2 linked regions of the Anatilimnocola aggregata genome follow. The protein of the gene in region 1 interacts with the protein of each later gene in a pairwise test. Links are inferred from orthologs where the notes say so. Each region holds a gene or a part of one and is shown in the gene's direction. Other genes may lie near its edges.

Evidence for each region.
Region 2: the proteins of tpiA (region 1) and pepT interact in binary tests that used the Escherichia coli proteins (3 or more experiments, as listed by UniProt). The link is inferred for Anatilimnocola aggregata from one-to-one orthologs.

Annotation. Positions count from the first base shown.
Region 1 is NZ_CP036274.1:6,702,571-6,714,017, forward strand. What follows is about bases 4,026-7,015. They hold tpiA (triose-phosphate isomerase), read left to right. Parts: upstream 4,026-5,137; coding sequence 5,138-5,893; downstream 5,894-7,015. Other genes in these bases: aroF (3-deoxy-7-phosphoheptulonate synthase), read left to right, coding at 4,101-5,141; secG (preprotein translocase subunit SecG), read left to right, coding at 5,949-6,641; ETAA8_RS25195 (YicC/YloC family endoribonuclease), read left to right, coding at 6,765-7,015. In the rest of the region: ETAA8_RS25145 (DUF1501 domain-containing protein), read right to left, coding at 1-248; ETAA8_RS25150 (hypothetical protein), read right to left, coding at 543-974; ETAA8_RS25155 (DUF1559 domain-containing protein), read right to left, coding at 971-1,873; ETAA8_RS25160 (PilZ domain-containing protein), read right to left, coding at 2,025-2,381; ETAA8_RS25165 (hypothetical protein), read right to left, coding at 2,548-2,760; ETAA8_RS25170 (TraR/DksA C4-type zinc finger protein), read left to right, coding at 2,996-3,460; rpsU (30S ribosomal protein S21), read left to right, coding at 3,668-3,865; more of ETAA8_RS25195, read left to right, coding at 7,016-7,649; gmk (guanylate kinase), read left to right, coding at 7,731-8,336; rpoZ (DNA-directed RNA polymerase subunit omega), read left to right, coding at 8,341-8,601; ETAA8_RS25210 (flavoprotein), read left to right, coding at 8,707-9,276; ETAA8_RS25215 (hypothetical protein), read left to right, coding at 9,327-10,133; holA (DNA polymerase III subunit delta), read left to right, coding at 10,126-11,223; ETAA8_RS25225 (aminotransferase class V-fold PLP-dependent enzyme), read right to left, coding at 11,236-11,447. UniProt on the Escherichia coli protein: Involved in the gluconeogenesis. Catalyzes stereospecifically the conversion of dihydroxyacetone phosphate (DHAP) to D-glyceraldehyde-3-phosphate (G3P).
Region 2 is NZ_CP036274.1:344,069-355,506, reverse strand. The notes cover bases 4,958-7,938. They hold pepT (peptidase T), read left to right. Parts: upstream 4,958-5,811; coding sequence 5,812-7,065; downstream 7,066-7,938. Other genes in these bases: ETAA8_RS01185 (DUF2314 domain-containing protein), read left to right, coding at 7,608-7,938; ETAA8_RS01200 (glycosyltransferase family 4 protein), read left to right, coding at 4,958-5,468. Also shown: thrC (threonine synthase), read left to right, coding at 1-304; dapB (4-hydroxy-tetrahydrodipicolinate reductase), read left to right, coding at 393-1,187; ETAA8_RS01220 (triphosphoribosyl-dephospho-CoA synthase), read left to right, coding at 1,275-2,120; ETAA8_RS01215 (RidA family protein), read right to left, coding at 2,147-2,587; ETAA8_RS01210 (TraR/DksA family transcriptional regulator), read right to left, coding at 2,730-3,170; ETAA8_RS01205 (hypothetical protein), read left to right, coding at 3,490-4,116; more of ETAA8_RS01200, read left to right, coding at 4,113-4,957; more of ETAA8_RS01185, read left to right, coding at 7,939-8,291; ETAA8_RS01180 (transposase), read right to left, coding at 8,636-10,045; ETAA8_RS01175 (hypothetical protein), read left to right, coding at 10,329-10,775; ETAA8_RS01170 (DUF6891 domain-containing protein), read left to right, coding at 10,905-11,438. UniProt on the Escherichia coli protein: Cleaves the N-terminal amino acid of tripeptides.

The DNA of each region.
Region 1 (11,447 bases):
CGAATCTTCGCCGGCGCGTCGGGCTTGCAGTCGAATGTTTCCAGTTGGCTGGGACCACCAAACAGGAACATGAAGATTACGGACTTGGCCCGCGGCTTCAGTTTGGAGGTTGATGGTGCCAGCTGTTCCGCGGCCATGACATTGGCTAGCGACAGGCCCAACAGCCCCGAGCCAGCAGCTTGGAGCGCAGTGCGACGCGTGACGCGATTGCAGGCGGTAGGGGGCGAGTTTCCCAGCAAGTTCAGCATTGGTCGCCTCACAGGCAAGGTGGCGGGGCGGGCATTAGTACAAAGTATCGGCCACCGCTGATGTATGCAAGAGAATTCTCGTTGCCCGAGCCCGATTAACCCGCCCTAAAGTGAAGTGAAATCGGTGGTTGAGTCACTTGGCCACGTTTCCGATGAATTCGCACGCAGCAGTGCTGGTTTTGATTTTGAACTGCTAGATTTGCTGACGTTGGCCTAAAAGTCCTCCGGACTCCAGACGAGGGCGTCCCGGAAACATCGGTCAGGTTGGTGCTGACTGCCAACCAACTCGCGCAGCTACTGCGGCGCGGGCTTGCCGACTTCGAAATCCTTTACCGTCTTTTCGAGTGGAAATTCGACGGTCGTTTCGTAGGGCTCAAAGAGTGGCTGACCATCGGCAAGCGTTTCTCCCTCGATGGTTGCGGGCACGCCATCGGTGCCAACGATGCGAACTTTATAGGCTCCGCCGACAACGCCCTGCTCGAGTGTCGTATCGTACTTACCATTGACGATCTCGGCACCGCCACCGGGACCGCTATTGCCTTGCTCGATGCTCGGCTCGAGCGTGATGAACCCCTTGGGAACGGGCTTACGATTGAAGGTAACCGTACCCGAAACCGGATATCGCTTCGGCCCACTTTGACTGGGTCCGCAGCCCGCTACGACGAACAGCAGTGCTAGGCCCGCGATGATTCCCTGCGGAACGCGAAACGATCGATCCACGCTCACTGCTGGAATCCTCCTGACGGGAGACCGTCGTCGCGTTGAGCGAGTTGGCGATACATCGAAAGATCGATATTCTGCGAGACAAAATGGACGGAGCCATCGAGCATCGCAAAACCAGCTCCGCCGGGATGATGGCTGCTGAACCCGCGCGTATCGTGAATGCCTTGGTTCTTGTGCAGATTGATCGCGTCCTGAGCACCAGCCAGGTTGCGCGTGTAGGCACAGCCATCTTGTTTCGCACTGGCCGCCCAAGCAGCGTTGCCATAACGCGACTCGCCAAGCAGAAAGACATTAGCGGAACCATCGGTGGCGTTGCGAAAGCCAAGCTTCGAGCCGCCGAAGAGCATGCCGGTCACATACATGCCCCGCTCGTTTGCCGGGCTACAACTGGAGTTGCCACAGTCGGGAGCAGAGCCGCCACCTTGCACGCCAAAGTAGCTATTCAACTGCTTGTTCTTAACGAACCGAATGTCGCTGGGGCACTGATACATCTTGAGCGGAACGACCACGGCACCATTCGCGGCTGCCATTTGATTGCTAACGTCTTGAAACACGACGTTGAAGTCAAAGCGCGAGTGCATCGTCGCTTGTTCGCTGTAAGGCAGAATCAAGACCGTGAATGGCGCTCCCTGCACGCCGCCAGTTCGGCACCAGGTGGAATTGGTCGAAACGCCGGGATTGCTGGAGATATAACCGGGAGGCAGATACAGGAACGTATCGTGATAGTTATGAATCGCCAGAGCGAGTTGCTTGAAGTTGTTCTTGCAGTGCGTGCGACGGGCCGCTTCGCGAGCGGCCTGCACGGCTGGCAGGAGCAGTGCCACCAAGACGCCGATAATGGCAATCACTACGAGCAGCACAACGAGCGTGAAGCCCGTGGGTCGACGAATACGTGCTGCCATGACGAGCAATCCAGCTGGGGAGGGTTACAGCTTTGAGTTTCAGCTCTTGCGCGATCTATTTTAGCCACAGAAGATCGAGTGCCCACCGCTATATCGGGTGACAGGCTTGCGAATTGCCGCAAATTCTCGCCAGAAAATCGCTGCTTCAATTCTATGGTGACGAAGTGGCCCCGTCAGTGGTTGGCAGGTCGAGCGGCGTACTCAACTTCTCGACGAACTTCACGGCGATCTCGAACAGGGGACCATTGCGGCGACAGCGAATGCGCTGCGCAAGCAAGCGAACAACCAGTTCGTGCTCGGCCGCCTGAATGCTGACGATGGCCAGATCGGTGAGGAGTGGCCGATCGCAACAAAAGCGCAGACCACTTTGAGAAAGGTCGAGGCTGACCGCGTGCAAGGGTTCACCAGCGGCCTCGTGGCCACCGGCAACGGGCTGAATGATCAAAACCAACGATGCCGGGTGCCGGACAGCCTGTCGGCGATTCGCTTCAACCTGGAATGTCATCATTGCTTCTTGCAACTGTGGCTGACGCAACGCCAGCCCGACCGAGAGTCTCTCCAACGAATTCTCGCCCAGCACAAACTTACTGCGCAAATACGGGAGCGAGCGAATTGGAAATTGTGCGGCTCAGCGCAATTCAAACGAGCAATTAGCTGCAACACTGCGACAATCGTTAGTCGCGCGGATCGCAGCCGATGACATTTTCCAAAGTGGCGGGTTGGTCCGTCGATTCTTCGCTGTCTGCAAAACAGGCTCGGCTGCGGCGAATGTCGGCGATCAACCGACTGAGTTCCTTCACCGGCAGTGTATTGGTGACGGGCCGAACGTCCCAGGTCGACCTGGCCGAAGCGAGCCTGAGCGTGGCGTTCAATTCAAGCGGGTTCATGTCGGTAACTTCTGCAGCGGAGTGTGGCAATCGTCTAAGCCCCAACTAAGAGTTGGCCAATGTTCGCCAAACGCAAATTTGCGGGTGATATTTACAACCGATTCGCGCTAATCGTTTTCAAGGGTGCTTTGTTAAAGCCTTGCAGACCGCCTACTCCGCTTCTCACCGACTCAACCGTTAGAATGATTAGAACCGGACGCGCTCAATCGTAACCCTCCCTTGCTGAAGCAACCTTATGCCTTCCTCTCGTTCCATCATTCGCTGGTTCTGCCCTTACTGTTCATGGCAGGAAGATGGCACGGTGGCCGAACTGGATAGCCGCCTGCGCGGGCTGGGCATGATTCGGCGGGAAGAGAAAGCCGAACTGAGCCTGATGCTCGAACTGGCGCGGATCAAGAAGCCCGACCTGCGTTGCCCCGGGTGCAACCAAACGGGCTTCACCGCCGACGCCATTAATCCCGGCGAAGACGACTGGGGTGCCGGCAAACCCTGCGCAAACTGCGGCACAACCATTCCCGCCGAGCGTTTGGAGCTGTTTCCCGAGCAGGACTTATGTGCGAAATGCCAAGGGACCGTCGAACGGGGCGGCCAACTCTCGGGGGACGACTATTGCCACCATTGCGGCACGCCGATGGTCGTCAAGCAAACCAAAGGGGGCGTCAGTCGTTATCAACAAGTCTGCCCGAGTTGCCGCCGATAACAACGGTTTGCCCCCCGCGCAGAAACAATAGCCGTAGACTATGGATTCAAAATCGCGCTGTTGTGGTCAGTTTTCCGTGAAATCTTGTTCCGCCAGCGGGTAGCGTGGCTGGACAAGAGTCGCTGCTATCAGGTAAGCTTTCGAGCTTCCCACTTTTTATTCAACCCTGGGAGATTGTGGTCATGGCGAGTTCGTTCTGGAGGCACGATGGTTAAGCTTGTTGTTCGCGACCGAGAAAGCATTCAGGAGGCAGTCCGCCGATTCCGCAAGTTGGTCGAGCGTAGCGGCATCAAGAAGGAAATGCGCCGCCGCGAGTATTACGAAAAACCGAGCGAAATTCGCCGCAGGTCGCGTCTTCGGGCTGAACGCCGAGCACGCCGGAACAAATTGATGCCAGGCACTTAGTTCACATTTGAACTGATCGGCTGAGCGATTTGTCCCTCTGACGCTCCTAAGCGTCGTTATTATTGTCTGCTCGACTGTTTGCTCGACCGCATTGTCGGGCAGGGCGGAGGTCGAGCCTTCTGGGCGAAGCTTCCCGAACGGGTCGATTTTCGAGGTTGGCCCTCCCGGCTGGAGCTTTCCAGCGCCGTGAAGTTCCATTTTGATCCATCCCCCTCCTGCAGGTCCGGTGGCTGTCGTGATCATTATTCTCAAGTCAGAAGTCACCGAAGATCAGATTCAACACGTCATTGAGCGGGTTGAAGCACTCGGCATGAAGGCTCACCTGAGCCGCGGCACCTATCGCACCATCATTGGCGTGATCGGGGACGAGCAGAAGATCGGTGCCGAACCGCTGCGAGCTATTCCGGGCGTGATGGATGTCATTCCCGTGTTGCCCCCCTACAAACTGGCCAGCCGCGAAGCCCATCCGCAGGCCAGCATTGTGGATGTCGGTGGCATCAAAATTGGTGGCGGCAACCTGGCGATGATCGCCGGCCCCTGTGCCGTCGAAGAACCCGAACGAATGATGGATATTGCTGCGGCGGTCAAAAAGGCCGGGGCGAATATCTATCGCGGTGGTGCTTACAAGCCCCGCACCAGCCCATATGCCTTTCAAGGCTCCGGCGAAGAAGGCTTGAAGATCTTACGCGAAGCAGGCGATGCCCACGGCATGCCCGTCGTCACCGAAGTAATGGATCCCCGTTGCGTCGAAATCGTCGATCAATATGCGGACATGATCCAAATCGGTGCCCGCAACATGCAGAATTTCGTCCTCCTCACCGAAGTGGGGCGCACTCGCAAGCCCGTGCTGCTGAAACGCGGCATGAGCGCCACGATCGAAGATTTGTTGATGAGTGCCGAATACATCCTGTCGCAAGGCAACAGCCAAGTGGTGTTGTGCGAGCGAGGCGTAAAGGGCTTCGATAAAGTCACCCGCAACCTGTACGACGTGGCCGCTGTGGCCGTTGTGAAGGGCTTGTCTCACTTGCCGATCATTGTCGACCCCAGCCATGCGACGGGCCGGCCCGACCTGATTCCGCCGTGTGCCTTGGCCGGTGTGGCAGTCGGTGCAGATGGCGTTCATATCGAAGTACACGATTGCCCCGAACGGGCAAAGTCGGATGGTCCGCAGGCTCTCCTCCCGCGGCAGTATGCAGAGCTTGTCACCCAGATTCGTAAGCTGGCCGAGTTGTTTGGCAAAACCATTTCAACGATCGGCCCGGAGAAAGCCGCATGAGACGCAAATTTATCGCTGGCAATTGGAAGATGAACACGACCGCCGCGCAAGGGGTCGAATTAGCAACCGCGCTGGCCAAGGCCGTCGGTTCGGCGAGCGATGTGGAGGTCGCCGTTTGCCCCCCCAGTGTTTACCTGAGTGCAATTGGCGCTGCAATCAAGGGCTCGGCCATTGGCCTCGGTGCCCAAAACTGCCATTACGAAGCGAAGGGCGCGTTCACGGGAGAAGTCGCTCCCGCGATGCTGCTCGATGTCGGCTGCAAGTACGTGATTCTCGGCCATAGCGAACGCCGCCAGCTATTCCACGAGACCAATCAAGACGTGAACAAGAAGGTGATCGCCGCGTTGGCAGCGGGGCTGACGCCGATCGTTTGCGTTGGCGAGACGCTGGACGAGCGTCAAGCGGCTCGGACACAAGCGGTTGTACGCGAACAGGTCGAGGGTTCGCTGGCTGGTTTGACCGGCGAGCAAGTTCTGAAGTTGGTCATTGCCTACGAGCCCATTTGGGCCATCGGCACCGGCGTGGTTGCGACCCCGCAGCAAGCGGAAGAGGTGCATGCTGACCTACGCTCGCTCCTGTCGTCGCGGTATACTGCCCCGGTCGCCGAGGCGGTACGGATTCAATACGGTGGCAGCGTGAACGCAGAAAATGCGGCTACGTTGCTGTCGCAGCCCAATATCGACGGCGCACTCGTCGGCGGGGCTGCACTCAAGGCGGATGGCTTTCTGGCGATCATTCAAGGCGCGCGGTAGGCCCGCCTGCCAACATATGCGTGCCAGTCGGCCGCGGACGAAATAGGGAGATGTCATGCTGGAACTACATCAAATGCCGCTGCCTTTGGCCCTGGGTTTCATGCACTGGATGTTCATCATCCCCCTGAGCCTCCTCAGCGTGTTTTTGACGCTGCTGATCCTGGTGCAACGAGGTCGCGGTGGCGGCTTGACGGGTGCATTAGGTGGTATGGGCGGACAAAGCGCGTTCGGCACCAAGGCTGGCGACGTATTCACCAAGATCACCGTCGTCGTGGCACTGCTTTGGATTGTCCTCTCGATGGGTGCGCTTCGCGTGCTGCACGTCGGCAAGTTCGGCGAGACCGTGGGAAATTCGACGCCGGTCAAGGGTGGCGTGATTCCCGTTGATGATCAGAAAGTCGACGATAAAAATCCGCTCAATGTCACTCCTGCTCCAGGACTGACTCCTGAAAACACACCGGCACCCATGGGAACGACCCCAGAGACGCCGAAGGCCGAAACGCCCAAGGCTGAAGAGCCCAAGACAGAGACGCCCAAGACGGAAACTCCTGCTACTCCGGAAACGCCGAAGACCGAAACACCTCCGGCCAAGACGGAAGCCCCACCTGCTGAGTCGCCGAAGAGCGAAACACCAACGGCTGAGTCGCCCAAGGCAGAAGCCCCCAAAGAAGCTGAACCAAAAACAGCGGAACCCAAGGGCGATGCTCCCAAGGCCGACGCCCCGAAGGCAGACGAAGAAAAGAAATAGTCACTAACCTGCAGCAGTCGCTGAGCGGGTTGTTCGCCAGCGACCATTGTCATCCCAGTTTTTCACCGTGGGCTTCGGCTATTTCAGCTGAGCCCTTTGATTCTTTCTTGCGGAGCGGCAGCCTTGTTATCGAGCATGACGGGGCATGGCGAAGCACACCGACATCAGGACGGTTTGTCCGTCGCGGTCGAGGTGCGCAGCGTCAACAACCGCTACTTCAAACTGAACTTCCGCGCCAGCGAAGGTTATGCAGCCCTCGAGACGCAGGTCGAAGCGCTCGTGCGGCAGCAGGTTCGCCGCGGCACCGTGCAACTCTCGCTGCGGGTCGATCGCCAGGCTTCTCCCGATGATTATCGCTTGAATGCGGCCGTCATTGCCGGTTACATGCGTCAGCTCAACGCTCTCGCCAAAGAAGGCGTGGGAGTGGAAGGAGTCCGGGCCGATTCGCTGCTCCAACTGCCGGGCGTGGTTTGCGAACCGGTAGCGGACTGGGCACTGGTCGAATCGCACTGGCCGATCATCGAAGGTGCGGTGAAGGAAGCCGTCACCCAGTTTGCCGCGATGCGGGCAGAAGAGGGTGCCACAATGGCCGTGGACATGCGGTCCAACTGCGCGTTGATTCTGAAAGAACTGCAGCAGATCGAACTTCGTGCTCCCTTGGTCATCGATGCCTTTCGGACTCGCATCGTCGAGAAGCTGAACAAGCTGCTGAGCGAAATGGGGACGCGCATCGAGCCTGCCGACGTCGTCCGCGAGATCGGCATTTTCAGCGAGCGGAGCGATATTTCCGAAGAAATCGTGCGACTGAAGAGCCACCTCGAACAATTCGAAACGGCCATGCAAGTGGAAGAAGCCGGCGGTCGTAAACTCGACTTTTTAACCCAGGAAATGTTCCGCGAGACAAATACCATTGGCAGCAAAGCCAACGATGCCCAAATTGCGCATCACGTCATTGAGATCAAGACCGCCATCGAACGCGTCCGCGAGATGATTCAAAACATCGAGTAGTCCTTCATAGCCCAACGCGTGAGCGAGGGGGTAGCTGGTACCCGCCACATCCCTCGCTGACGCGTCGGGCTACTAAATATCATGAACCTCAAGCCCCAATCCGCGACCAGTTCTGCCGTGAAAACCGGCCGGATGATCGTGATTTCCGGCCCTTCAGGTGCCGGCAAATCGACGGTCGTCCGCAAACTGTTGACGGATTGCAGCCTGCCGCTGGCACTGAGTGTGTCGGCGACAACGCGCCAACCGCGGGCAGGGGAAGTACACGGGCAGGACTACTTCTTCCTGCCTGCCGACGAGTTCGATCGTCGCCGCCGGGCGGGCGAATTCCTCGAATGCAAGGAAGTCTTCGGCCGCGGAGACTGGTACGGCACGCTGCAAAGTCAGGTTGCCGCTGGCCTTGAGGCCGGGAAGTGGGTAATCTTGGAGATAGACGTGGATGGGATGCGATCGGTTCTGGAGCGTTATCCGGACACGATTACCATCTTTATTCACTCCGGTGGCATCGACGAACTCGAACGCCGTCTGCGAACTCGAAACACCGATAGTGACGATGCCATCCGACGTCGGCTGGAAGTTGCCCGCCACGAACTTGCCTACCAGAATCACTATCGCCATCAAATATTGAACGACGACGTCGATCAGTCCGTACGCCAGATTTGTGAAATCTTGTTGCAATTGGGAGCTTGAACGAATGCTTGATGATTTGCGCGAAGAAGGAATTGTGAACAAGGTTGGCGGCCGCTTTAAGCTTTCGACGCTGATTCAAAAGCGGATGGTGCAGCTCAATAAGGGCGGGCACGCGCTGGTCGACAAGAACACGCAAGACAAGATGCAAATCGTGCTGGAAGAAATCAAGCAGGACAAGATCTATCTTGATGCTTCGAACAATCTCCGCAGCACCGAGTTCCAAGGGACCGGCGAGACAATGGAACTCGACCTCGGCGATTTGTAAATCGCGTTGGATTTTCAGCTTTTGTTGGAGTATCGGCCTTAGCCGGAATTTCACTGTTGAGCATCAGGCCGGCTAAAGCCGGAACTCCAACAGGAGTACTCCAACATGGCCGATCCGAACACCAATCGCGAAATCGTCGTCGGAATTACTGGCGGCGTCGCGGCGTATAAGTCAGCGATGCTAGTCAGCCGCCTGGTGCAAGCGGGCCTGGGTGTAACCGTGGTCACCACGCGCGCTGCCGAGCAGTTCATCGGCCCCGCAGCGCTCGCAGCTTTGGCGGGTAGGCCAGTCGCGCGCGAGTTGTTCGACCCGGCCTTTCCGCTGGGCGCGCACATCACACTCGCCGAACGAGGCGAGTTGCTCGTCATCGCCCCCGCTTCGGCTGACTTCATGGCCAAAGCAGCTCACGGGTTGGCCGACGACCTGCTTTCGACGCTCTATCTGGCGTTCATCGGCCCCGTAATGATGGCCCCGGCGATGAACACTGCAATGTGGAACCATGTCGCCGTGCAACGTAACGTGCAGCGATTGCGGGACGATGGCGTGCAATTCATCGATCCCGAAGCGGGCTGGCTGAGTTGCCGGCAACAAGGTGCCGGGCGCATGGCCGCTTGGGAATCCATCGCCGCGGCCGTGAAAACTCGCTTGGACGCGCTGCCCGCTCGCGGTGCATAATGCACCTTGGTCACTAGGGGTGGCCAGCACTTTTGCGAGGATCAGCGTCGATGACCACGCGCGATGAACTCCTCGAACAATGGCAAGACGGCCTGGCGGAGGCCGATCGTGCGAGCGAGCGCGGCGTTACCTGGTCCGATCGCTTGCGGATCAAGCTCTACCGCTTTCTGCTGTCGATGTATGGTCAGTCGACCTGGCCCGGCGAGCCGAGCGACGTCGACAACGAGCAAGGCCGCGCGCGGTCAACGTTGACGGTCGACAAGCCGCCCGATCATGGCCTTGGCAAAGCCCCGCGCACACGGGCCGAAATTCTCGCCGGGCTGAGAAATGTGAAAGGCCTCTCGGAAGAACTGGCTCCGCCGGGGCCGCTGCAGCAGGGACTTGAACCCGATTCGCCGGTGGTCGTGGCCGCGAATCGCAAGCGGGCGAAAATCGAACCGCTCGTTCGACATCTGAGATCACTCGGCGTGGAGCCCGAAGTTCGCTTCGCAGGCTCGCTCTGGCAGGTATTCGTTCCCCATCGCAACGCAGCTTATGCGGCGCAAGAGATTGCCGAGTTCACTCCGCCGCCGCCGCCGCCAATGCCCGTCATCGAACTAAAGTGTTCCCGCAGCTCGCTCAGTGGTGTGGTGCTCTTCGGCTTCATTGGTTCGTTGCTGTCGGTGCAGTTTGCCGCACTACTCGTGGGCGAAGCGTCGAATCAATCGACGGCGACCGCTTGGATTGCGGTCGTCGGCACTGCAGCCGCGGTTTTTGATATGCTATTTCTGCTGTGCCTCTACTGGGACGTGCAGGGATATTTTGCGGCATTGAAGAAATGCGAGCAACGCGAACGACTCGAAAAGGAATATGGCTGAAACCGTACACGCTTTCGATTTTGTCAAAACCACCACGCCGCCAGCGACCGGCGTGTGCGTGCTGTTTGGCGACGAGCCCTGCTTGCGGCAACTGGCCCGCGAGCATGTGCGCGGCATCATGACGCACGGCGATGCCGATACTCCCGTTTCGCAGCACGACGGGAGCGAAAAGGTTCCCGAGTGGCGCGATGTGATCGACGAACTGGCGACTGCTTCGCTCTTTGGTGGCGGCGGTGCCCGGCTGGTGGAACTGCGCGAGGCCGATTCGTTTGTCTCGACGCATCGTCAGCGACTGGAAGACTTCGTCACCAAAGGGAAGTCGCACGGTGTGCTGGTGCTGGAAGTGAGCGAATGGCCCGGCAATACGCGACTGGCCAAGATGGCTGCCGAATCGACGGCGACCGTCGTCGACTGCCGCCCGCCGCAGAAGGTAGTGGGCAAAAATAAAGTCATCGACGAAAGTGCGATCGCTCGTTGGCTCACCGATTGGGCACGCACCGCTCACAGTGCTCAGCTGCCCCCAGACGCAGCCAAGCTGTTGCTCGAATTGACCGGGCCCGTGTTCGGCGTGCTGGTGCAAGACATTGCCAAGCTATCGCTCTTCGTCAAAGCGGGCGAAAAGATCACGCCCGAGATGGTGCAAGACATTGTCGGCGGTTGGAAGGCTCGCAGCCTGTGGGATCTCGGCGATGCGGTGGCTGGTGGTGAAGCGGGCGATGCACTCGCGCAGCTCGATCACGTGCTGCAAGCGGGCGAACATCCGCTGGCAATCACCGGCTCGCTGGGCTGGGGTCTGCGGCGTTATGCCCTCGCCACGCGTATTTTTCGCGAGGCGGAACGCTCAGGCATCAAAGTGCAACTCCGCGATGCCTTGCTGCAGGCCGGCTTCAAAGATTGGCCGCTGGGGACACTCGCCAAAGCCGAAGCTCGTTTGAAGCAACTGGGACGCGTCCGCGGCGGCCAGCTGTATCGTTGGCTCTTGGAACTCGATCTGTCCCTCAAGGGAACTCACTCCAATGAGCGCCGCGGTCGTTGGGCGGTCGAACGAATGTTCTTGCGACTGGCGAAGCAAGCGGCGCCGAAGCGTTGAGACGTGCACCGCTTAATCGCGACTGCTCGCTTCAATCACTGCAATCATTCGGGCAATGTCTTCCGCGTTGTTGTACCCGTGCAGACTGATGCGCACACCGCCGCCGCGGCAGCTCACCACCACTTCGGCAGCGAGTAACTTTTCGCGCAGTTGCGTGGGTTCGGTGCCGGGAATCGCGAACGTCACAATGCCGGAAGTATGTCCGGGCTCATTGGGGCTGAGCA
Region 2 (11,438 bases), 6.4 Mb from region 1 along the record:
TGCCAAGGCGAAGGTTGGTGCCGGCGGCTTCGGTTGCGAACCGGCGAGTGCCGCGAGTGTGGCCGGTGCTCGTTTGCTGCGTGACCAAGGAATTATCGGCAGCGACGAACGGGTCGTCTGCATTCTCACCGGCCATCAGCTGAAAGACCCGACGGCCACCGTCGCCTATCACACGACCGATCAAGAACAGTTCAACAAAGTGCTCGGCAGCCGCGGCGTCAAACGGGCCTCGTTCGCCAACCGAGCTGTCGCAGTACCCAATGACCTCGGCGAAATCATCAAAGCGATTCAACTGTATAGTTAGCGTTACCTCTTTCGTTTTGAGTTCTGGGCCAAGAGCGCACTTCTTTACCCCCAGTTCCTAGCTCCTAGTCCCTAGCCCCTCTCTTCCAATGATTACCAACATTGCCATTCACGGTGCCGCAGGTCGCATGGGACGCAGGCTCGTCGCGCTCGGCAGCGTCGATCCCGAACTAAGAATCGTCGCCGCGGTGGAGTATCCCCAGCATCCTGAGATGGGTAAAGACGCGGGTTTGCTCGCCGGCGTGAATGCGCTGGGCGTTCCTCTGACTGGCTCCTTGCACGGCGACGTGCAGGCTGTGATCGACTTCTCGGTCCCCGAAGGGGCGAGCAACATCATCGATGCCTGCCTTAGCCGCAAGGTTCCGCTGGTGATGGCGACGACCGGACTGGCGAACGACATCAAAGCCCGGCTGAATGCCGCGTCGAACGAAATTCCTATCGTCTGGTCGCCGAGCATGAGCACTACAGTAAATCTGGCCATGAAACTCGTCGCTACCGCCGGCATGGTACTGAAGAACACTAGCAGCGGCGTCGATGTCGAAATCATCGAGCGGCATCACCGCTTCAAGGAAGACTCGCCCAGCGGGACGGCTCTTAAGTTCGGCGAGATTGTCGCCGCCACGATGGGACAGACCGAGCATCGCCACGGCCGCGATGGCGCCGTCGGCAAGCGACCACTCAACGAAATCGGTTATCACGCGGTGCGCACCGGCGACAACCCGGGCGAGCACACCATCATCTTCGGCCTGCTCGGCGAAACGCTGGAGATCAACGTCAAAGCTTCGAACCGCGATTGCTACGCTCTCGGCGCGCTGCAGGCCGCCAAGTTTGCTGCCCAGCAAAAGCCCGGCATGTACAACATGTACGACGTGTTGGGACTGTAAGAAACCTTAGAGTTTTGAGTTCAGAGACACGAGGAAAGTATGTCGGAGTCCTTCCGGTCTCAAAACTCAGAACTTAGAACTCAAAACGTGCCCCTGTCTCTCAGCCAATGCGCTACCCTCGCCTGCCTGCTGGAAGCGACGGCTCCCAAGGTGGGCAATGTGCACCGGGGGGCGGATTTCGACGAGTTGACGTTTGCCGATTTTGTGGTGAGCGCTGTGGCGATTGGCCCAGCCATGCAGCGGGCTCGCGAGGTTGGCGTCGGCGCGGCAGTGCTGCAAGCGATTACAGCCACGCGCACGCTGGTGCCGACAAACACCAATTTGGGCATGGTCCTGCTCATCGCGCCGCTGGCTGCGGTTCCAGCCGGTGAGCCCTTAGTCAGTGGCATCTCAGCCATTCTGCAAAGCCTCACGCCGCGCGACAGTGAACTTGTCTACGAGGCGATTCGCCTCGCCCAGCCCGGCGGCTTGGGCGAAACAAAGGAAATGGACCTCGCCGGCCCAGCGCCGGAAAACTTGCTCGCGGCGATGCACCTGGCAGCCGAGCGTGACCTGGTCGCCAAGCAATATGCGACGAATTTCGAGTTAGTCCTGGGCGAGATCCTCCCTAGCTTGCTCCGTGGGCAAGAGTACGGCTGGTCGCTGCAAGACAATCTGATTCGCGAGCATGTCCGGCTGCTCAGCGAACATCCCGATAGTCTCATCGTCCGCAAGTGCGGCCCCGAAATCGCCGCCCGCACGTGCGCTTATGCGGCCCAAGTCCTCAACGCTGGCCAACCCGGCGACGACCACTATCACGAAGCCCTGGCCGATCTCGACTTCTGGCTCCGCAGCGATGGCCACGAGCGCAATCCCGGCACCACTGCCGACCTACTCGCCGCCGCCCTCTTCGCCGGCCTGCGCGAGGGCTTGCTCAAGCCGCCGTATCGGTAAATTTGATTTTCTGACAGGTCGGTCTTTTACGACTTGATCTCAAAAATCGCTTCCACTTCCACTGCGGCACCGGTGGGGAGCGCGGCGAAGCCGAGGGCCGAGCGGGCATGAAAGCCGTCGGTGGTCTTGCCGAAGATTTCGTGGAACAGGTCAGAACAGCCATTGATGACCAAATGTTGCTCGGTAAAGCTGGGGGCCGAATAGACACAGCCCAGCACCTTGAGCACCTTGAGGCCGTTGAGTGTGCCATGGGCCTGATGCACCGAGCGGAGGATCTTCACCGCGCACTCGCGGGCCGCTTTGTACCCTTCGTCAATCGTCAGTCCCGTGCCGAGCACGCCCTTGGTATCGCTGACGTGGCCGGACGTAATCAGCAAGTTACCGGTCTTTACGCACATGTTCAGATAACCGGCGGGCTGTTCAACAAAGGTGATGCCGACGGATTGTGCTTTTTCGGTGGGAGTCATGGCGATGCTCGCGAGTGAAAAGTGAGGTTGGATGATCCGAATGAAGGCCGCCATTGTATGCTCGCCGAGCGCGCAAAAAAACCGGCGATGAATACTCACCGCCGGTGCCTCTAGTTTTTGATGTGGACGCGACCTGACGAGCTTACATCTCGCTCATGTAATTCGCCTTCGGTCGCGATTCTTCATCCGTCGGCATACCGTACCGATCCCACGCGCTGCCGCGGCTGCGATTCGAAACCCGTTCGGCCTTGCGTGCGCACTCGATGCAATCGGCCACGTAAGGAACTGCCCGCAGGCGTTCGGTGCCGATCGAACTATCGCACGTGTCGCACTTGCCGTAGCGGCCGATTTCGACGCGCTCGAGCGCGGCATCGATCTGCTTCAGTTCGCGGCTTTCGAAGTCGGCCAATTGCGAACGCATGGCCGCGTGTTCGCTATCGACGCTCACGTCGATCTCATCGCCCACGCCCGATTGCACGCTATCACGCAGTTCGTTGACTTCGCCAGCCAGGTACCGGCGCAGTTCCTGTCGACGCTGAGTCAATCGTTGCTGCATCATTCGAACAAAGTCACTGCGTTTCATCTTATCTCTTCTCCCTGGTACAGGCTCATCGCCCTCGACTGCCTGCACCTAAAAGGTTGCTCCAGTCTTCTACCTCCTTGCATTTCAGGTGCCGAATCCTCCGGACCATCGCTGCCGTCATCAGCAACTACGATATGTTAGCGCCGTCGGTTCGCCCGGCTATGGACAAACCCCCCGATTGCGGTTAAGCGCCGTGGTCACCAAAAACAGCTCGTTTCTCGTCACAAAACCGTTCGTCGTGGCAACGGCGTCAGGGTAGAATGCGAGCCATCACTCGCCTTTCTGCCCTCCCCAACTCAACCGGCACGCTGGTTTTGCAATGCTCGGTTCGCTTCTTACCCAGTGGACAATCCGCCTGGCGCTGGCCTGTTTTGCTGCCTATTTGGCAGGAAACCTGCTAGGTCTTGCCCGTTGTGCGAGCATTGACCAGACAGCAGAACCGCGGGCTAAGTTCACTGCGAATCGCAACCGGGCCTTTCGCTGGCTGCGCTGGATTTGGACGGCAGGCTGCCTATTATTCATTGCCCATGTCGTGTGCGCGTTTCAGTTCACGCATCACTGGAGCCACACGCACGCCTGGGAACATACGGCGGCCGAAACCAAACGGATGTTGGGTGTGGCCTTCGGCGACGGCATTTACTTCAGCTATATCTTCTTGCTGCTGTGGGTCGCCGACGTCGCCTGCCTTTGGCTGGCCATTCGCCGGCCAGGTTGGGTTGTAGCAGCGGTTTACTTGTTTCTGTTTTTTATTGCCTTCAACGGGGCCATTGTGTTTGAATCTGGGCCCACTCGACCTGTCGGGATCGTGGTCGTCACCGCCATGCTGCCGCTGCTGGTTCTGTTTGTTTGGAAGCAGTGGCGAGACCTGGCAACCAGCCAGAAGTTTCAACGGACTACTACCGGCAAAGAGCCTTTGCCGTCCGGCAATGCGGAGTGCGAAGCATGACGCTGCGGAAAATCGCCTATCTGACGTCGGGGGCGGCCGGCATGTTCTGCGGCAGTTGCCTCAACGACAACGCCGTGGCTCGCGAGCTGTTGGCCCTCGGTCACGATGTGCAACTGGTCCCGCTCTATACGCCGATCCGCACCGACGACCAGGATGTGAGTCTCGACCAGGTCTTCTTCGGCGGGATCAATGTCTATCTGCAGCAGCAGACATCCCTCTTTCGCTGGTTGCCAAGCTGGCTCGATCGCTGGATCGACCGCCCCTGGATCATCGACCTCGCGACGCGGTTCGGCGGCAAGCTCGACTATCAAAAACTGGGCGGGCTCGCCGTCTCGATGTTGCGGGGCGAACAGGGTTTTCAAAGCAAAGAAGTCCATCGCCTGGTCGATTGGCTGGCTGGCGAAGCCCAGCCCGAGATTGTCATCTTCAGCAACATCCTCACCGCGGGCTGTGTGCCGGAACTCAAACGCCGCCTCCCTGCCAAAGTCCTCGTGCTGCTGCAAGGAGACGATATCTTTCTCCGCGAATTGAAGCCCGCCGATCTCCAGCAGGCACTGGCCGAGATTCGCCGCCTGAGCGACCACGTCGATGGGTTTCTCGCCCACAGCAGGTACTACGCCGATGCCATGAGCGAATTCCTGGGCATCGATCGCGCTAAGATTTACCTCCTGCCGCTCGGTGTGCATGGCAGCGATCTCGTGCCGGACGTGACCGTTGATCCCACGACTGCGGGAACAACGTCTCGACCGCCTACCGTCGGCTATCTCGCCCGTCTGGCACCTGAGAAAGGGCTGCACATCCTGGCCGAAGCGTGGCTCCGGTTGCGGAAGATGCCAGGGACCGAAAACGCCCAGCTGAAAATTGCCGGCTGGATGGGAGCGCAGAATCACGACTACGCGCATTCTATTTTTCAGCAGTTCGATAAAGTGGGTCTGCGTGACGAGTACGAATACCTGGGAGAAGTCGACCGGGCCGGCAAGCTGCATCTACTCCGTTCGATTGACGTCCTCTCGGTCCCCACGACCTATCAGGAACCCAAAGGGCTCTTCGTGCTCGAAGCGCTGGCCGCTGGTGTGCCCGTCGTTCAGCCCGCGCATGGGGCATTTCCCGAAATGCTAACGGAGCTGGGCGGCGGACTGTTGCACCGCCCCGAAGACGCCCATCATCTGGCCGAGCGCTTGCACGAAATGCTGACCAATCCCGAACTGCACCAGCAGTTGCGCGAACGGGGACAAATCGCCGTGCTCGAGCGGCGGACCAACCGCGTCGCCGCCGAAGTGCTGCTCGAGATCCTTGAGCGCGTGGCCCCGCCCGTGGGACAGGCATCTTGCCTGTCATGCACTTCGCCGTAATCTCGACAGGCTGGAAGCCTATCCCACGGAAAAAACCCCACGCGCATAAAAAGAGCCCGCAGCAGAACTACGGGCTTCTTAAAGTGCGGTCGAGAGGGTTTGAACCTCCACGCCATTGCTGGCGCCAGCCCCTCAAGCTGGTGCGTCTGCCAATTCCGCCACGACCGCGTGCCGAAGTTCTAGTCTAAGTTATCCCGCTCGGGCGTCAAGGGAAGTGCCGAATGTAGCTATCACGCGGCTTGGGGGGCCAAATTCCTGCCCCCTCTCACCTTGTCACCTGGTCGCCCGGCGCGGCTATGATGCTTTTCAATTCCCACAACCTGCTAAACCCACGAGCCTCCCCATGATCCAGCCCGAACGCCTGCTGCAGCGGTTTCTCCGGTATGTGCAACTCGATACCACCGCCGGTGAGCCAGGCGGCACCTATCCCAGTTCGCCCGGCCAGTTGGTGCTGGGGCGAATGCTCTCGATCGAACTCAAGGAAATGGGACTCGCCGACGTTGAGTTCACCACCGAAGGGCTCGTCTATGCGACCGTCCCGAGCACGCTCGATGCTGCGGGGACCGTCGCCGCGCCCGTCGTCGCCTTCAACGCCCACGTCGATACCTCTCCCGAGACGACAGGCAAGAATGTCCGCCCGCAGGTCATTCGTAAGTACGCCGGTGGCGACATTCGCCTCCCCGCTGATCAAACCCGCGTGATCACGCTCAAGGAGAATCCGGAACTCGAGCACCTGAAGGGGAAGACCCTCGTTACCACCGACGGCACCACGCTCCTTGGTGCCGACGATAAGTCGGGAATCGCCGTCATCATGGAGATGGCCCAGCACTTGCTCGAGCAGCCCGAATTGGAGCATGGCCCGGTCCGAATTCTGTTCACCTGCGACGAAGAAATCGGCCACGGCATCGACCACGTCGACCTGCACAAACTGAATGCCACCGTCTGCTACACGCTCGATGGGAGCGGAGCCAACGAAATCGACGTCGAAACATTCTCCGCCGACCTGGCTACCGTCCGCGTGACTGGCATCAACATTCATCCGTCGATTGGCAAGGGTCGCATGGTCAACGCCCTCCGCGCGGTCGGCACGTTTCTCGATCGTTTGCCCCGCGCCGGTCATTCGCCCGAAACGACTGCTGGCCGTGAAGGCTTCCTGCATCCCTATGATCTGACCGGCGGTGTAGCCGAAGCCAGTTTGAAAGTCCTGCTGCGCGACTTCGATACTGCCGGCCTCACCACCAAGGCCGAACTGCTGCAGAAGTTGGCCAGCGAAGTCGAGCAAGAACATCCGGGCTGCAAGGTGAACGTCCACATCAAGAAGCAATATCGCAACCTGGGCGATGGCCTTGCCAAGGAGCCCCGCGCGGCCGCTTATGCCGACCTAGCTCACACCCGCCTCGGCCGCGAAGCCAAGCTGACCATCATTCGCGGCGGCACCGACGGCTCGCAGCTAACCGAGCGCGGCCTTCCCACCCCCAACCTCTCGACCGGCGAACACAACCCACACTCGCCCCTCGAATGGACCTGCCTCGAAGAAATGGTCGCCGCCACCGAAGTCTGCAGCGAGCTCGTGCAAGTGTGGGCCGAACGGAAGTAACTTCCTCGCGCAAATCTGAACCGAGCGATTTTAGTGCAGGCCAACCAACCCCGCTCGCGACGTAACTTCGCGCGAGCCATTGAAATCTCCACCAACTTGTCCAACTATCGGCCATTCTTTCGGGTGGTCAACCAGCGCATTTCCCGAGGGAAACAACTCCTCAGTAAGCCAATTCTTGAACACCACCCGAAAGAACTATTCGCAACTTACGTCGATACCCTCGGCTCTATTTGGGTTGCGTTCACGCCAGCACGATGTCGGGGGTCGGGAGGTTTTTCGGACGCGACCCAAGCGCGGTTAACCGAGCCGCTTGCGGCCGCTGAACTGCTGCTCCGGCAACTTCGCAGTTCACCCGCGCAAGCGCGGTTGACCAGTTGAGACTGAACGCTCGTTGGACTGATTGCCCGGTCAATCATCAAACCTTCAACTGGAGCGAAACCGCTCTGCTGCAGCAGCTTCGAACATTGACCGGCAAGAAGCACCGGCTTACGCTACCACTTTTGCTGCGCAAGAGAATAACTAGTTATGCGTAGAGAATTAGCGTGAATTCTGACACCGACGATCTTGTGCCCGTCTTCATGCCAGCGCTTGTGGTTCTTCTTGTCCACGCGGAAGACAAGAAAGGCACGCCTTTGACACGGGACGAAGTTCACGCGATTCGCGACAGCGGGGCCTGCATCATGATGGAAGCCGATGATGCCCGCAAAATGGACGATAGCCGCGGATACCGTGACATCGATCCGGAAAACTGCTGGCATGATTGGCAAATGGCTCGCCGCGACATGGGCCGCAAACCGGACATTGATCCCGGTCCACGCTTCGACCATGTCCGATCAGGTGACCCGGCATATCAGCAAACAATTTTGGACGCCCAAGAATCGATCGAGCGGTTTCGCGCAATGCTTCCATCGGACGGTACGCCACGGCCCGACGCTCTCATCAAGACAAAACTTGTGGATGGCGATAACAGCGCATTCATGTGGCTCAACAACACCGCTACTGAAGGCGACAACTTCACTGCAGAACTGTTCGAAGTTCCGGACACTCTTCCGAACTACACAACCGGCATTCGACACGTCGTGATACTCGAAGAATTGATGGACTGGATGGTCAACGAGAACGGCCGCCTCACTGGTGGTTTCTCCTTGCGGTACAATCGTGCTCGTATGTCTGACGCCGAAAAGCTAGACTTTGATCGTCATATCGGTGTCACAGAATACGCATAACCAAGCAATGCACCCGAGCCGCGAAGTCGGGCGTTTTCAAGTGGACAATCTCTCGTCGCGGCCGGGTGATTGCGGTCGTTAGTCGGCAGGAGCAACTCGTGAGTCCGGTGCCGTCAAAGATCGCGGGAGCCGCCGTCATCTGCTACACGCCGGGTGCCACTGGCTTTGCCAGTGCTGACTTGCGACACAAAGATCGATGTGCGGCCGAAACTTGACATCTCGCCTTTTCGCACAGGGCAACGCGTTGGCAAAAGGTACAATCTCCCACTTTCAGCGATCCATCCACTCGCCCGCACAGACCAGGCTCTGGCTGAGCCAGTGGCACCCAACGCCGTGAACCCTTTTTAGGCAGCGGTCGTGAGGTAGCGGGCGCGATGGATTTGGGACTTGGTAGCGAGTAGGAACTCGGGAGAGCCAGCGGGCGGGTCGGGACGTTTTTTGCGAGGATAGTTGCGGCTGGATTTGTTGGCTCGCTCGTAGGTGTCGCGCACTGCTTGAGGGAGTTGGTGGGGGAGCGATTGTTGCCGAGCCAGCGGATGTCGATAGTCGCGCATCAGCCGCCGATACGTGCGCCAGACGCCCGCTAGGCTGAGTTGAGTAGGATCTAGTTGTACGCGCGTCGCTTGGACCTGAGCATCGAGCGCCATGCTCCATAGTCCCAGCAGCGACCACTCCAACTCCAAACGCGCATGCGCGGCATTGGTGCTGCGAAGTTTGCGGCGCTGATACGTTTGCTTCAAGTGGCGAAAGAAGAGTTCCACGCCCCAGCGACGACGGTAAACGTCGAGGACTTGTCCGCGCGATAATTCTTCTTCTCCGACGCTGGTGAGCAAGTAGACCGGATACTTTCCACCAGTGGCCACGACGAGGCGTAACACGAGCGGCGGCTGACTGCGACGGGCAGCACGATCGGGCCAGAGATACACCGTGCCAACGACTTCGCGGGAGAAGCCCAGCTTGTACAGCAGACGCACATTCGAACCGACTCGCACCAGGAAATGGCGACCACTGTTAACAACGGCGCGCAGACAATCGTAACCCACGAAGCCAGCATCGGCGGTGATCAGGGCATTGCTCGGAAGTTCGTCGAGCATCGCCAACCAATGCTCGCGCTCGCTACTGCCGGTCGGACCGATTCGCCACGACCAAGGCAGTCCTGTGCCGACGTGAAACAGCAGGGTCAACCACATTTGCGGGACGCTTGCCTTGCGCGAGTGAATCGCGGTGCGCGGTTTCTGGCGACGATTGCGTTTGAGTTTTCGTCCCTTACCATCGCGAACCGGAGCATGTGCCGCCTCGTGTGACTTGCTTCGCGGCACGTCGACTCGGCTGCCATCAATGCCGAAGAGGACCAGGCCATGAACTCGCCAAAGGGTGGGTAATGCACGCTGCATCTGCCGTCGAAACGTCACCTGCAATACGCCGACCAGCAGCACCGTCCAACGCAGCAGCAACTTCATGAAGGCTTGCACCGAACTGGCAAACTCCTGTTGCGGCGCAAACAGAAATTGAGCTAATCTGCGGGCAGCAAAGAAGCGGTCCCCCAGCGTGAGTTCATCCGACCAAGCCCAGAGCAACGCCGTGGCCGCCAATTGCCGTGGGCCCCACGTGCAGTCGTCACGAAACCGAATCGCACCCCAGTCCCCCTCGCCGAGCAATCGCTCCAGTGACTGCTTGAGCTGATCCGCTTGGAACTCGGCAACGACAACCTGACTTCGACCTTGCTGACTTCGACTAGGGTCTTGATGCGACATTCCCGAATCCTTTCGGGTGAGCGGTGAACGATCCTTTCGCGGTGAGAAACGAAAGCATCGCCACTAACCTCAATCGCATCAAGACTTTTTCACTCTCGCCAAAAAGGGTTCACGGCGTTGAGTGGCACCCGGCGCAAAGATTGCCCGAACGATTATCAAGCCGCCAACGGGAGCGAAACCGCTCTGCCGCAACGGCTTCGAACATTGACCGGCAAGAAGCACAGGCTTACGCTATCGCTATTGCTGCACAAGAGAATAACTAGTTCTGTCGAGAACTGCGCAGATGCCATCGCTTCACGACCTCATCACTGCAGTCAGAGCCGCTGCCGAGGGTGAGCCTGATGCGATGATCACGTTGACCCATCACTCCGACGACAGCAAATGGGCGCAGCTACTTCCGGAACAGATCAATCTGTCCTATCCGTTTTGCCAATCTCCAACTGACCTAATTGCAGAACGGAACTTCCCACACAACGAGAAAGCAGACGCTGGTTTGTGGGATGCAGGATTGTTTGCCGACTTTAATACGTCCTCAATGACAGTTGATCAACTTGTTCAGTTTCTAGACGCGTATCTCGCCGCCGCATTCGGAACCTCAAGTCTTGACGATTTCGCGGTCTCATTCGACGTCGCAGAACGTGGCACGATCACCGCTGAATCAAAATCGGAATTTCTTCGGAAGATCGTCGAGCTAAAGCGATATTTTGAAGGCAGGCCAAATCGAAACTAGGTGTAATCAAAACAACCCTCCATCAGAACAATCCGTTGCACCGGAGCACAGGCAACGTTCAATTGGAAAATCAAAATCATTCACCGCCGCCCGGTGAACGGAAACGTTCGGCGAGCAATGAAGATCGTCATGAAGTGGCTTCCCATCACTGTGGTTTTCCTGATTGCTGGTTGCAGTAGTCAAGAATTGCCGACATCGCAAACACCATCACCTCCGAAAACCATGACCGAAAAATCCAGCTGGAACGACACAGCACGAAGTGACCTCCGTGAGACTCTTCAGAATTGCGTTGTAGGCGAGGTTCGTTTGTCAAAATCTGGCCACGATGACATCATCCAGTCCTGCCGTGAGGTCTATATTGAGGACGAGTGTCCAGAGGATGAATGGGAGTCGTTTGTTCGCTTCGCGTCAGACGAACTAAAGAAGGCTGAAGCCGCACATGCGGCGGCACAGGCTACATGGCCGCCCGAGACAGATTGCGACCGCCTCGATCAGGTCGAAGCGGCCTTGCGAGATCGCGGCATTCTTCTGTGGCAAGCATCGCCTTGCTGCGACACTTGTACGGGTGGCGAACTTCCTGATCGGATTCATGAGCTAGAACGGCGATATCCCGGTTTCCGGAATAAGGTGTGTGGTTACACCTTTTTTATCGATCAGAATATG